DNA from 2 places in the Clostridium boliviensis genome. Region 1 is predicted to be linked to the other one. Evidence: a T-box and tRNA genes for the amino acid it is inferred to sense, from the RefSeq annotation. Region 1 holds a T-box; the other holds one or more tRNA genes.

Region 1 (7,079 bases):
TCTGCCTTTTTTTTCAAAAATCCCGTCTATTGAGACTGAAGCCGGTTGATAATAGTCAATATCAGCAGCAGATCACTTTCCGGTAATGTTTTAAGCTTGTCTATGGTGTCTTTGACTAAGGGCGGGTTGGGATTATCATTATCAAAAAAGTCTTTCGGTGTTACGCTTAAGTATTCACAGATTGCCAGAAACTCAGCCATTGAGGGAAGGCTTCTGCCGCTGGAAATGCTTTGCACGTAACTTCTGCTATGTCCCAGCTCCAAGCTCATCTTATGTTCCGCCACTCCTTTTTTTAAACGTAATTCTGTAATTCTTTTGTTGATATAGTCTTGATCCATTGTTGTCACCTCTCGTACTTATTTTATGATAATAAAATTAGTATAATACACGATTTAAATATGTAAAATTCATATATTGCATAATATGAGTATCAATAGTATAATTAAAAACTGCTGATATTAGTAAAAGATGCGGGGAGGAAGGGAGCTTAACAGGTATAAAAGTTCTGATATCCAGTTTATATGTACATAAGTGGAATTGCAATAGGAAAACGGAATCAAGCTTACACAAAAATAGCAAAACTTATTAGTAAAATTTACCTTGGTATGATATGATGTTTTTAACTAAATGTCGATATATGTATTATAAGGTCGAGACTGAATTACAGGAGAGTAAAGTATGAATAGAAGAATCGGAATCAAAAGCATAGGGGTTAAGATGCTGTTGGGAATTTTACCTGTTCTGGTGCTTGCCCTGGCCTTTCTGGCCAAATTAAGTGAATCTACAAGCAGTCAGTTAATTGAGCAGCAGAGCAATTCCACGATGGAGTCGGAATTGAAAGCCAGCGTTAACGGTATTAATAATGATTTAAATGCGGTGGAAACCACGGCCATGAATATTTCACATATAGTGAGTGCGTCCTATCAGACCACAGATCTTGATACATACGGCAGGGCAATTTCAGATATAATATCAACCAACGGCTTAATACTTGGCAGTGGTATCTGGTTTGAGCCGAATGTATATGACACCAGCCAGAAGTATGTGGGCCCTTACTGGTACAAAGACGGTGATAAGGTTATCCAGACCAATGAATACAGCAATGACAGTTATGATTATTTCAATCAGGCATACTATCAATCGGTATCAGGAGGAGTGAAAACTCCAGTTATTACAGATCCCTATTATGACCCGACTCTCGATATGATGATGGCCACCTGTGCGGCCCCTATTTATGACAGCAGCAGCCGTTTTATCGGAGTTGTGACGGTTGATATGCAGCTTAGTGATATTGATGAACTGATTAAGTCCATTAAAGTGGGGAAGAACGGAACTGCCATGCTGATTTCTGCAGAAGGAGTTTATCTTAGCGGTGCAGATGGGGATAAGGTCAGTAAAGCGATGAATATGAAGCAGGACGAGAATGCCTCTCTTTCCGCTGCAGCAGCGGAGATGGTTGCAAATGACAGAGGAAAGACGGCTTACACAGAGGGAACGAAGACTTATAACCTCTATTATGATACGGTCCCGGGAGTCGGCTGGATTATTATGATTAAGATGCCGCAGTCTGAGCTTGAAGAACCCATTGTTCTATTAAACGAGAAATTGATGAAGCTGAGTGCTGCAGCATTGATTCTATGTATTTTTGCAGTTTTACTGCAAGTGGGAAGCATTGCATCAGGTCTTAAGAAGGTCCGTAAGTTTGCGGGTTCTCTTGCTGCCGGTGACTTTACAGTCCAGCCTCTTAAAACCAGACGAAAAGATGAACTGGGACAGATGAGCAGCTCGTTGAATAATATGTTCCAAAGCAACAAAGGGGTGATTGAACAGATTTCCGATCAGGCAGGAGATATTACAGATGCCAGCATTCACCTGAATAAAGTATCAAACGATCTGCTTCTTCAATTCAGCGAAGTGAAAACATATATGGGAGATGTGGACAAGGCAATGATGTCTTCCAGTGCAGCTACGGAGGAGCTGAATGCGTCTCTTGCAGAAGTTAACTCATCAGTAGGAATACTTGCAAATGAGACGGAAAAAAGCAGCAGTATGGCCGGAGAGATCATGGAACGGGCAAAAGATATTGAGAAAAAAAGCAGGGAAGCTTACGATAATGCCATTGTGATATCCCAGGAAAGAGAGCAGGACCTTCAGATGGCAGTCCAGCACGCAAAGGTAGTGGAGCGGATCGGCGATATGGCACGTCTTATTTCCAATACGGCCTCCCAGATCAATTTACTGTCACTCAATGCCTCAATTGAAGCAGTGAGGGCTGGAGAACAGGGCAGAGGCTTTGCTGTTGTTGCAAGAGAGATCGGAAAGCTTGCAAAAGATACTTCTGAGATCGTAAAGGAAATTGAGGGAACTATTACAGATGTTCAGAATGCGTTCACCATGATGTTAGATGGATCTCAGTCCATGCTTGTTTTCTTAAAAGATACGGTGACTCCGGATTATGACAGTTTTGTTAATGTAGGACAGCAATATGGCAAGGATGCAGTTACCATAGAAGAAATCTCCAATGAGGTGGAGGAGATGGCTGCAAACATCAGCCAGGTGATGCAGGAAGTGCGTGATGCAATCCAGAATGTCTCCGAATCCGTTCAGACGACTGCAGGAAACAGCAGTATGGTCCTTGGCACAATCGAAAAAGCATATGTAGTTGTACAGGACATGTCTAAGATGTCAGAAAAGCAGGAACGAATTGCAGAGGAATTAAAGACTGTAGTATCCGGCTTCAAATTAAAATAATTCTCTTGACATTTTAATGCTGTTTTATTATAATGATTGCAATATTATATTATAATTAAATGCGATGAAAGTGCAAGTAGATTCTTAGTTTCTATCAGAGAGAAGGGGTCACCGGCTGAAAGCCCTTTTAAGTTCAATTAAGAAATCGAATTTCCCACTGAAGCAGCATGGCTGAAACCGGCGGTTGTATTTGTCTGCCAGGCGTGTAGGTCATGACGTCCTTACACGTTACGTATGCCGAGCGCCTGCTTTAGAAGCAGGAATCAGGGTGGTACCGCGAACACAGCTTCGTCCCTTTTACAGGGATGGAGCTTTTTTGATGTATCAGGGAATGAATCAAAGAAGGAGAGCATGATGAAAGATCAATTAGAGAGAATCAAACAAGAAGCATTAAAGCAGATCGAAGCTTCGGATGCACTGGAAAAACTAGGTGACATTAAAGTCGCTTATCTTGGAAAAAAGGGAGAACTGACCAGTGTGCTAAAGAGCATGAAGGACGTTGCTCCGGAAGACAGACCCAAGATCGGGCAGATGGTCAATGAAGCCCGTGAAGCAATTGAGGGAAAATTAGATGCTGCCATGGCGGCACTGATGAAAAAAGCAAGGGAAGAGCAGTTGAGAAAAGAAGTGATTGATGTCACTCTGCCTGCAAAGAGAAGCAGAGTAGGTCATACCCATCCCAATTCCATCGCTTTAGAAGAGGTGGAGAGAATCTTTGTAGGCATGGGATATGAGGTCATTGAGGGACCGGAAGTGGAGTATGATCACTATAACTTTGAAAAACTAAACATTCCGAAGAATCACCCGGCAAGAGATGAACAGGATACGTTTTATATCAGTGATAACATCGTTTTGAGAAGTCAGACTTCTCCTGTCCAGGTCAGGACCATGGAGAAGGGGAAACTTCCGATTCGTATGCTGGCACCAGGCAGAGTATTCCGTTCCGATGAAGTGGATGCAACTCATTCCCCGTCCTTCCATCAGATTGAAGGACTGGTAATCGATAAGAATATAACATTTGCAGACTTAAAAGGGACACTGGCTGAGTTTGCCAGAGAGTTATTCGGTCCTGAGACAAAGGTGAAGTTCCGCCCCCATCATTTCCCGTTCACTGAGCCGAGTGCTGAAATGGATGTTACCTGCTTTAAGTGCGGAGGAAAGGGCTGCCGTTTCTGTAAGGGATCTGGCTGGATCGAGATTTTAGGCTGCGGTATGGTACACCCCAATGTACTTGCAATGAGCGGAATTGATTCCAACGAATATTCCGGCTTTGCTTTCGGAGTAGGCTTGGAGAGAATTGCTCTGCTGAAATACGAGATCGATGACATGAGATTATTATATGAAAATGACATCAGATTCTTAAAGCAGTTCTAAAAACAGGAAGGGAGATAGATTGATGAATACACCATTATCATGGGTTAAAGCATATGTACCGGATTTGGATGTGACACCACAGGAATACACGGATGCCATGACACTGACAGGAACGAAGGTTGAGGGCTATGAATGCCTGGATAAAAATTTAGAGAAGATTGTAGTAGGCCACATTCAATCGATTGTACGCCATCCCGATGCGGATAAACTGATTGTCTGCCAGGTTAACGCAGGCAGTGAAACCGTACAGATCGTAACAGGCGCTTCAAACGTAAAAACAGGTGATAAGGTACCGGTTGTATTAGACGGAGGGAAGGTTGCCGGAGGACATGACGGCGGTCCGCTTCCGGAAAATGGAATAAAGATAAAAACGGGCAAATTAAGAGGAATTGAGTCCTGCGGAATGATGTGCTCCATTGAAGAACTGGGATTTACAAATGAGATGTATCCGGATGCTCCGGAAAGCGGAATCTATATTCTTCCGGAAGATTCTGTTCCAGGGTCTGATGCAGTAGAGCTTTTGGGCCTTCATGACTCCGTATTTGAATATGAAGTAACATCAAACCGGGTAGACTGTTACAGTGTAATAGGAATTGCCAGAGAGGCAGCAGCTACATTTAACAAACCATTTATTCCTCCGGTAGTAACCGCTGCAGGTAACAGTGAGGATGTTCACGATTATTTAAAAGTGACAGTCGAAGACAGCCGTCTTTGTTCCCGCTATTGTGCAAGAATGGTAAAAAATTTAAAGCTGGCTCCTTCACCGGTCTGGATGCAGAGAAGGCTTGCTGCCTGCGGAATCAGACCAATTAATAACATCGTTGATATTACCAATTATGTAATGGAAGAATACGGTCAGCCAATGCATGCCTTTGATTATGATCAGCTATCAGGCCATGAAATCGTTGTCAGATGTGCAGAGGATGGAGAACTGTTCCAGACTCTGGATGGTCAGGAGAGAAAACTGGACAGCACCGTACTCATGATACGTGACGGAGAGAAAGCTGTGGGTATCGCCGGTATTATGGGAGGCGAGAATTCAAAAATTACCGATGAAATTCATACCATGGTATTTGAAAGTGCCTGCTTTGACGGAACCAATATCCGTCTTTCCTCTAAAAAAGTGGGGTTAAGAACAGATGCCTCCGGTAAATTTGAAAAGGGTCTTGATCCCAATAATGCACAGGCTGCAATTGACCGTGCATGCCAGCTAATTGAAGAGCTGGGTGCAGGAGAAGTAGTCGGCGGCATGATCGATGTCTATCCGGAAAAGAGAGAAAGCAAGCGGATTGCTTTTGAACCAGAGCGAATGAACCGTCTTCTTGGAACAGATATTGCGCCGGAGACGATGCTTGAGTATTATAACCGTCTGGAACTGGAATATGATGAGAAAACAGGGGAGATCATAATACCTACATTCCGTCAGGATCTGGAATGCATGGCAGACATGGCAGAGGAAACAGCCAGATTCTATGGTTATGACAAGATACCGGTATCCCTGCCAACAGGAGAAGCAACAACTGGTAAACTTTCCTACAAATTAAGAGTGGAGGAAGTTGCAAGAGAGGTTGCAGAATTCAGCGGATTTTCACAGGGAATGACGTATTCCTTTGAAAGTCCCAAAGTTTTTGACCGTCTGCTTCTTCCAGAGGACAGTCCGCTTCGCACCACCGTTAATATCTTAAATCCTCTGGGTGAAGATTACAGTGTTATGAGAACAACTCCTCTCCATGGGATGTTAAATTCACTGTCCACTAATTTTAACAGGCGTAACAAAAATGTACGTTTATATGAGCTGGCTAACATCTATCTGCCTAAGAGCCTTCCATTAACCGAGCTTCCTGATGAAAGAATGCAGTTTACCCTGGGCTTTTACGGAGATGGCGATTTCTTTGATATGAAGGGTGTTATTGAGGAATTCTTTGATAAAACCGGCATGAAATTAAAACCACATTATGATCCGAAGGCAGGCAAGACATTCCTCCATCCGGGAAGACAGGCAGATATTATTTACGATGGAGTAAATATTGGTTATCTGGGAGAGATTCATCCGGAGGTTGCAGATAACTATAAGATCGGAGACCGGGCTTATGTAGCAGTCATTGATATGCCTTCTATGATACCGTTTACAAGTTTTGATCGTAAATATACGGGAATTGCAAAGTATCCGGCAGTAACAAGAGATATCAGCATGGTTGTGCCTAAAAATATTCTTGTGGGTCAGATCGAGGAAGTGATTGCGCAGCGGGGAGGGAAAATTTTGGAAAGCTATGAGCTGTTTGACATCTATGAGGGTGCACAGATTCTGGCTGGCTTTAAATCAGTGGCCTATTCCATCACATTCCGGGCTGCAGATCATACGCTGGAGGAACAGGAAGTTTCAGGCGTTATGAAAAAGATACTCAATGGTTTACAGGCCCTCGGTATTGAACTGAGAGCATAAATATAGAATAAAGATGTCAGAAGAAACTCATGGTCCGCTTCTGACATCTTTTTTTATTTGCCTGCATGGAACCGAAAAATCCCGTCAATCCTTACGGTAGAGGAATGATGGAATAAAGGGAGGCAAATCAGATGCTTGAAGATCTTGATATAGAACAGATAAGAGGAAGAATGCTTTATGATTCCGGCGGGAATCCGGCAGTGGAAGCAGAAGTGATCCTTGAAAACGGTGCACATGGGAGAGCAACGGTTTCTGTTTTTAATGAAGCAGATGGAGAGGAAGAGGCGGACGTTATAAGTGAATGGTTAGCAGAAGCCATTTTATTTGAGAATGCTGCTGATCAGGAGAACATCGACCGTCTTTTAATGCAGCAATTTGATAAAAAAGGCAGAGGCAGGGCAGGAGTTTCAGCTCTGTCCATGGCAGCAGCAAGGGCAGCAGGAGCAGGTCTGGGACTTCCGCTCTACCGTTATTTAGGCGGAACATCAGCTCCGGCAATGCCCGTTCCTGT
Region 2 (7,079 bases), on a different contig from region 1:
CGGTGGCTGGACTTGGCGGAAGCGTGGAACTTCACGGCAAACAATTAAGACTGATGGGCGGATTTGGTCAGGGCTTCGGCTTTGACGGTGTTGCAATCGCACTGATCGCACAGCTTAATCCCATCGGAACCGCCGCTGTGGCATTTATTTTCGCCATTCTGAGAAAGGGAGCAAGCACCTTACAGACCGGCATGCAGATTCCCACTGCAGTGGTTGATATAATTCAGGCACTGGTCATTATTTTTGCAGTGGCAGGCACTGCACTTTTAAAACTTCCTGCAATCAGACAATACATAAACAGCCATATGGGAAAAAAGGAGGTCACTAACTGATGGATGCATTTTTAAACATGAATTTTCTTACAGAGCTTCTGCTTTCCACCATTCGCATGGCTACTCCAATCTTGTTTGTTGCTTTGGCTGAAACCTATTCGGAACGGGCTGGCTTAGTCAATATCGGTCTTGACGGCATCATGTCCTTTGGCGCATTAATCGGATTCCTGATCGGATATCGCAGCGGAAGCCCTGTGGTAGGGATTCTTGCCGGAGCCCTGTCGGGAATTGCCATTAATATGATTTATGCCTTCTGTACCATCCAGTTATGCGCGCCGCAGATCGTATACGGTATGGCGATTAATATCTTTGCTCCGGCACTGGCTTCCTTTATTTACCGCCTTTCCTTTTCTGATACCTCCACACTCATTCAGGGCGTATCCATGAAGGCGCTTCCTATTCCGGTTCTAAACAGGATACCGGTTCTTGGTCCATTGTTCTTTCACCACATCCCTCTGGTATATGCAGCATATCTTCTGGTACCCGTTACGGCTGTTTTCTTTAGCCGGACAAAAGCCGGACTTAACTTTAAAGCCGTAGGAGAATTTCCAAAAGCTGCAGAAACACTGGGAATCAATGTGGTGCTCCAGAAATACCTTGCCTGCGTTATCTGTGGTGCACTTGCAGGAATCGGCGGTGCATATTTAACCATCTGTTACACCAGTACTTACTCCGAGGGAATCGTGGCAGGCCGTGGTTTTATCGCCCTGTCAGCCGTTATATTCGGACGCTGGATGCCTTCCGGTGTCATGTTAGCCTGCCTGCTTTTTGGTTTCTGCGATGCACTGCAGATCCGGCTCCAGCTTTTAAGTCCATCAACGCCCTACCAGTTACTCCAGATGATTCCCTATCTGTGCACCCTGTTTGTTCTTGCATTTTTCGGAATACGCAAAAACGGTCCGAAGGCCAACGGTCAGCCCTATTACAGAGAAGAACGCTGATGATAATTCCAGGATAGCCCTGCGAATATATATTTTTTCAACATAAAAGGAGGATTTTTATGAAAAAGACTATGAAAACAGCTTCACTTATCATGGCTGCAGTTCTTACCGCCATGAGTCTTGCTGCATGCGGCGGTACAGCTGCTCCAGAAAAGACAGAATCATCTGCAGCAGAGACTACAGCAGCAGAGACCACAAAAGCAGGTGACACCCAGGCGGCCGCTGACACAAAAGCTGGCGGCTTTAAGGTAGCCATGGTCCTTGATTCTTCTGTTTCTGACGGAGGCTGGGGAGCAAGCTGCTATCAGGCTATGGTTAATGCAGCTAAGGACAGCGGCTGGGAAACTGTGTATACCGACAATGTTGCTACTGCTGATTATGCCACTGTTATGACAGACTATGCAGAGCTGGGCTATAACCTGATCTTTGCACCTGGAAATCAGTATACCGATGCTGTAAAGCAGGTAGCAGAGGAATATCCGGAAATCAATTTTGCTCTGTTAAATGGTACCGTTGAAACAGAAAACATTACCTCCATTCTCCCTGATGCAAAGCAGATCGGCTACATGGCAGGCGCTCTTGCCGGTCTCATGAGCAAGACAAACAACATCGGATTTATCGGCGGTATGGAGCTGGATACTACCAAAGCGAAGCTGGAATGTTATGAAAAGGCTGCAAAAAAGGTAAATCCTGATATTAAAGTATCTTCTGCTTATGCCGGATCTTTCAGTGATACTGCCAAGGGCAAGGAGATTGCTTCCTCCATGGTATCCACCTATGACGTTGATGTAATGTTCGGTGATGCTTCCGCCGTTGATACCGGTGCACGGGAAGCCCTGTCTGGTTCAGAAGGCAGATACGATATTGGTCAGCCCGGAGATTTAGGTTCTGCTGATGACAAGATCATCATCTGCTCTGTGGTAACAGATAATGCGGCATTATTAAAGGCATGTATGAAGGATGTAGAAGCAGATACTTTCGGCGGCCAGACCATCTACGGCGATTTAGGCAACGGCTGCTTAAGCATTGGATCATTCTCAAATGCAGTTCCTGAGGATATTCAGACTCAGTATAAAGAAATTGTAGGTCAGATTCAGGCAGGAACGTTTATTCAGTAATTAAAAAGCCCCGTGCATTCAGTATGACTCATACTTTCTTGCACGGGGCTTTTCCCTGTCTGTAAAACGGGGATCTTTCAAACGATACATAATGAACAGAATTGGGGAATCCTGATTAAATGATGCTATCTATTATTTTGTCAGTGCAAAGGATTCAAAGAACGTATCAATCTCCGGTGTTCTTTCTCCAGTACTGGAAACAGCCTGAAGCTGGTAAATACGATCTCCGGCAATGTAAACTCTGTGATAGAAGGTGATTGTATCAGATTCTAACGGAGCACTGTATTTTAATTCTTTTCCCATATACTCACCAAGAGTAATATCTTTGGTGTCTTCAATCGTATATGGAATATTGGAAACGGCTCCCTGCAGCATGGCTGCGGGGTCTGTATTACCAGCCTCTGGTATATCACTGTACATTACATTATAAAGAGCATCCTCCTGCTCAAGCATATAGGAATACAGATCTATTGCAGTTCCTTCAGAAGAAACGGACTGCTTCATCTCTTTAGGTGTTCCCGGATAGCTGGCTGTAAACATTCCATTGGGGTCTTCAAACGTTGTGAATGCATCTGCACCATCAGCGACGGTGCTCTCTTCTGTTGCCTTACTTTCTTCTGCCGCTGTCTGTGATTCTGCTGCTGTTGTGTCTGCTGCTGTGCTCTCAGTCTTTTTACTGCAGCCTGCAAGTGCTGCAATCAGTAAACAAGTCAGTAAAATACCATAAATTCTCTTTTTCATAATCTCTCCTTGTCAATTGTTATTGGCAATTCCCCTGCTTTTATATGTAAAATCGAAAGCAGTAAGATTATAACACAGAACTTATATAGTAACAAGTTTTTTTATATATAATTATTTTTTAATATTTTGTAACTTTTTATCCGTTCTGCCGGTGTCCATTCCTTCTTTACCGGTTTTTCTCTTCCAGAGCATGTATCATCTCTACCACAAACTCATGGGTGGGAACAGGAATGTGAATTTGATCATTTGTTCCAGCGCCTTCTTTACATGATCCATCTGACTACAGCCAATGCCCTTACTGTTACAGGCAGGACACAGGCTACGTTAGAGGAGCATGAGAATTTTTATCATCAGTTGAAAAGTGGAAATACAGATCAGGCTTATCAGATTCTGATTGCTCATCTCATGATGCCTCTTAGCATGAATTTAATCTGATAAAATCCCAGCTGGTAGACGGCTGTCAGATCTGTGTTTTATTTGCTTGCAATATCCTTAGTATCCAGATTCCCCGAAGCGATCGCTAAGATCTGTTCCCAGATCTGTTCGTCAACGGTGACTCCGTTTTCCATACTGTGCTTTCTGGTTTCCATGGTACGTTCACCGGGGCAGGCAACTTTACCTCCCTCTTTTTCCGGATGGCTGTTATCTGCAGCTTCAACTCTTCTGTTTAACATCTCCTGAATTTCTTCCTTTGCGCCGAAAAGATATGGATCGTAAGCAATGAATATCTGACAGCAGCCTGTACAGCTTCCTCTGCCTTCCTCATCCATATTAAGACCGCTTTTTCCATTGGCCATAAGAGCCGCCGCCAAATCAAGAGCAATGGCCATGGAACTTCCCTTCCAATATCCTGCAGGAAGTATCCTTCTGCTTTCTTCAATCGCTCCCGGATCATCTGTTAGACTGCCGTCTTTATCGAAGCCGCCGGGATATGGCAGCTTTTTGCCCGCCAGACGGTACACGCCAAGCTTTCCGTAGGCATACTGGCTCATTGCCATATCAAGTACGATGGGACCATCTTCTCTTGGAACTGCGATACAGAACGGATTGTTCCCTACTCCCGGTTCATCACTTCCCCAAAGCGGCATACAGCTTTCTGTATTGATCCAGCTCATTCCCATATATCCGGCTTCCGCCATTCTCCAGGCATAGGTGCCGCCCCGCATCCAGTGCGTGGTGTTTTTCAAAGCAACACAGCCGATTCCATGCTCTTTGGCAAGTTCCATGGCACGGTCTGCACAAAACAGGGCATTGGTGATGCCGATGCCCAGATGTCCGTCATAATTTTCAACTGCACCCTTGCCACCGACTAATTCCGGATCTCCTTCCGGATCAATTAAGCCTTTTAATACATATTCTACAAATCGTGGAACTCGGTTTAACCCATGGCTTTCCACTCCGTCTGCACTAGACTCGGTGTGAATCTTAGCACAGATTTCTGCCTTTTCTTTTGATAATCCTGCCTGCAGCAGCGCCTTCTCAACGGTTTCTCTCATTGTGTCATAAGGGATTTTTATACTCATTTCTTTTTCTCCTGTCCATTTTCTAATTATCATCTTAAAACGTTTCGATGTAAAATATTATTTACTTCATCTCTTTTGTAAAATATAACACATATATTATTATGCAAACAAGCTCATATTTCTAAATATATTAATTACTGATTGTCTGTCTGACCGTCGAATAAGCCTGCACCTATAACGCAAAAGTGCGATTCTGAAATTTTATATCCAGAACCGCACTCTTTGTTTATTAAAAGGAAGATAAACATGATTGTTTAAGTTAATTTACATATCAAAAACGGGCTGCCTCAGAAACAAGGCTGCCCGTTTTAATTATAAAGCGGGTGATGGGAATCGAACCCACGTATCCAGCTTGGAAGGCTGGTGTTCTACCATTGAACTACACCCGCAAGGATCTCAGAAAGATTTCAAATGCGCCTCGAAAAGCACAGTGCCCAAAGCCGGAATCGAACCAGCGACACGAGGATTTTCAGTCCTCTGCTCTACCAACTGAGCTATCTGGGCCTATTCTCCTGCAACATCAGTAATTTTACAAGATTTTTCCTCAATTGTCAAGACAAGTTTTTTTAATTTTGCAAAAAAATATAAAATAATAACAGTTTGCTGTTGACTATATTATAATTTTATTATATTATAATTTTATAATATTGCAGGAGGTAAACAAAAACCATGTCTTTAAGCCACAGCATACTGGGTTTTTTATCTTATGAAAGTATGACCGGATACGATCTTGCCAAAGCATTTGGTTCATCTGTCCGTTTCTTCTGGTACGCCCAGACCAGCCATATATATTTAGAACTGACTAAACTGGAAAAGAAGGAATTCGTCACCTGCGAAACCATTATCCAGACAGAAAAACCAAACAAAAAGCTTTATTCTATCACATCAAAAGGCAAAGAAGAATTTTTCCGCTGGCTCTCAGAGGAGAATCACGAATTTACCAAGGGAAATAAAAATGCTTTTTTAATGAAAGTATTCTTCTCCGGAAACAGACCACCCAGAGAGTGCATTGATATGCTTAATGATTTTATCAGTGACTGCAGCCTTTATGAGGGTGAAATGCAGCAGATTCCTGACAGCATCAGTCACTACAGCGGCTTGGTAAAAACAGACCAGAGGCTGTATTGGGAATTATCTGCAGATTTCGGCTACAGCTACATACAAATGTGTATGGACTGGGCCCGCAGATCCATCAAACGACTGGAGGAACTAACATGAATGTACTGATTATAAACGGAAGTCCCAGGGGCACTAAAAGCAATTCTCTGAAACTGACCGAATCATTTGTTCAGGGAATGGAAGAAAGCACTCCTGTTCACACAGAAACGCTTACCGTTTCCCAGCTCAGTATTAAGCCATGTCTGGGCTGCTTCCACTGCTGGAAGGAGACACCGGGAAAATGCTGTATATCCGATGATATGACCATGGTAATAGAAAAGATTCTGGCTGCTGATGTGGTCATATACAGCTTCCCCCTATATTATTACGGTCTTCCTTCCCCATTAAAGGCGCTGATAGACAGACAGCTTCCTATGGTACTGCCTTTTATGAACGAAGGAGACCACAGCGGTTCCCATCCTTCACGGTACAGCACTTCAGACAAACGTTATGTCCTGATCTCCACCTGCGGCTTTTATACCGCCAAAGGCAATTATGAAGCAATTGATGCCCAGTTTACCCACCATTTGGGTAAGGACAATTACGAAAGCATCTACTGCGGACAGGGTGAGCTTTTTTCCGTTCCCGAACTGAAAAACCGAACCGACGAGTATCGGGAGGTTGTCCGTGCAGCAGGCAGAGAATTTGCAGACAGCAGGGTCTCCCGGGAAACCAGAGACCTCTTAAACCAAATGCTTTATCCAAGAGATGTATTTGAACACATGGCAAATGCAAGCTGGGGAGTCGAACCACTGAACCAGGACAGTAAACAGGAAAAATCAGATCAGGCTGTTACATTTACCAGACAGATGGCGGCACTTTACCAGAAGAATTCCTGGAAAGGCAAGGATCTTGTTCTGGAAATGCACTATACGGATGAAGATATATCCGTACAGTTAATTATGGGCAAGGACGATTGTCAGGTTTTAACCCAGAATTTCAAACCATATACCACCAGAATCACAACGCCCCTTTCTGTGTGGATGCAAATCGCAAAAGGCGAAATTGACGGCCAGACTGCACTGATGAAGCATCTTTATCAGGTAGATGGTGATTTTCAGCTGTTAATTCACTGGGATGATTATATGGGTCTTTCTTCTAAGTCTCAGGTCCACCAAACGGCTCCAGTTAAAAAAAGCAATATGACCCTTATGCTGCTGCCATGGTTTCCTCTGTGGTTTACAGGCTTTTATCACCCTGTCTTTGGGGGTATTCTAACAATTATTATCAGTGCAGCCATACCGTTCTTTTTTTTCCGGTATCTGC

Evidence for each region. A T-box is a leader RNA that pairs with one kind of tRNA and senses whether it is charged. The one in region 1 lies ahead of pheS (phenylalanine--tRNA ligase subunit alpha), so its partner is inferred to be a tRNA-Phe.
Region 2: it has a tRNA-Phe gene. The T-box ahead of pheS (phenylalanine--tRNA ligase subunit alpha) is inferred to sense a tRNA for this amino acid. The anticodon was not compared.

The regions. Positions count from the first base shown of each region.
Region 1 is NZ_JAWONS010000240.1:88,218-95,296, reverse strand. Features, by position in the region: gene RZO55_RS15185 (helix-turn-helix domain-containing protein) at 27-338, opposite strand; gene RZO55_RS15180 (methyl-accepting chemotaxis protein) at 679-2,751, shown strand; T-box leader at 2,807-3,050, shown strand; gene pheS (phenylalanine--tRNA ligase subunit alpha) at 3,106-4,125, shown strand; gene pheT (phenylalanine--tRNA ligase subunit beta) at 4,148-6,568, shown strand; gene RZO55_RS15165 (phosphopyruvate hydratase family protein) at 6,700-7,079, shown strand, end outside.
Region 2 is NZ_JAWONS010000324.1:69,931-77,009, forward strand. Features, by position in the region: gene RZO55_RS22280 (ABC transporter permease) at 1-332, shown strand, start outside; gene RZO55_RS22285 (ABC transporter permease) at 332-1,273, shown strand; gene RZO55_RS22290 (BMP family protein) at 1,333-2,391, shown strand; gene RZO55_RS22295 (hypothetical protein) at 2,524-3,132, opposite strand; gene RZO55_RS22300 (hypothetical protein) at 3,400-3,567, shown strand; gene yiaK (3-dehydro-L-gulonate 2-dehydrogenase) at 3,606-4,655, opposite strand; tRNA gene RZO55_RS22310 (tRNA-Gly) at 4,974-5,044, opposite strand; tRNA gene RZO55_RS22315 (tRNA-Phe) at 5,087-5,159, opposite strand; gene RZO55_RS22320 (PadR family transcriptional regulator) at 5,325-5,873, shown strand; gene RZO55_RS22325 (NAD(P)H-dependent oxidoreductase) at 5,870-7,079, shown strand, end outside.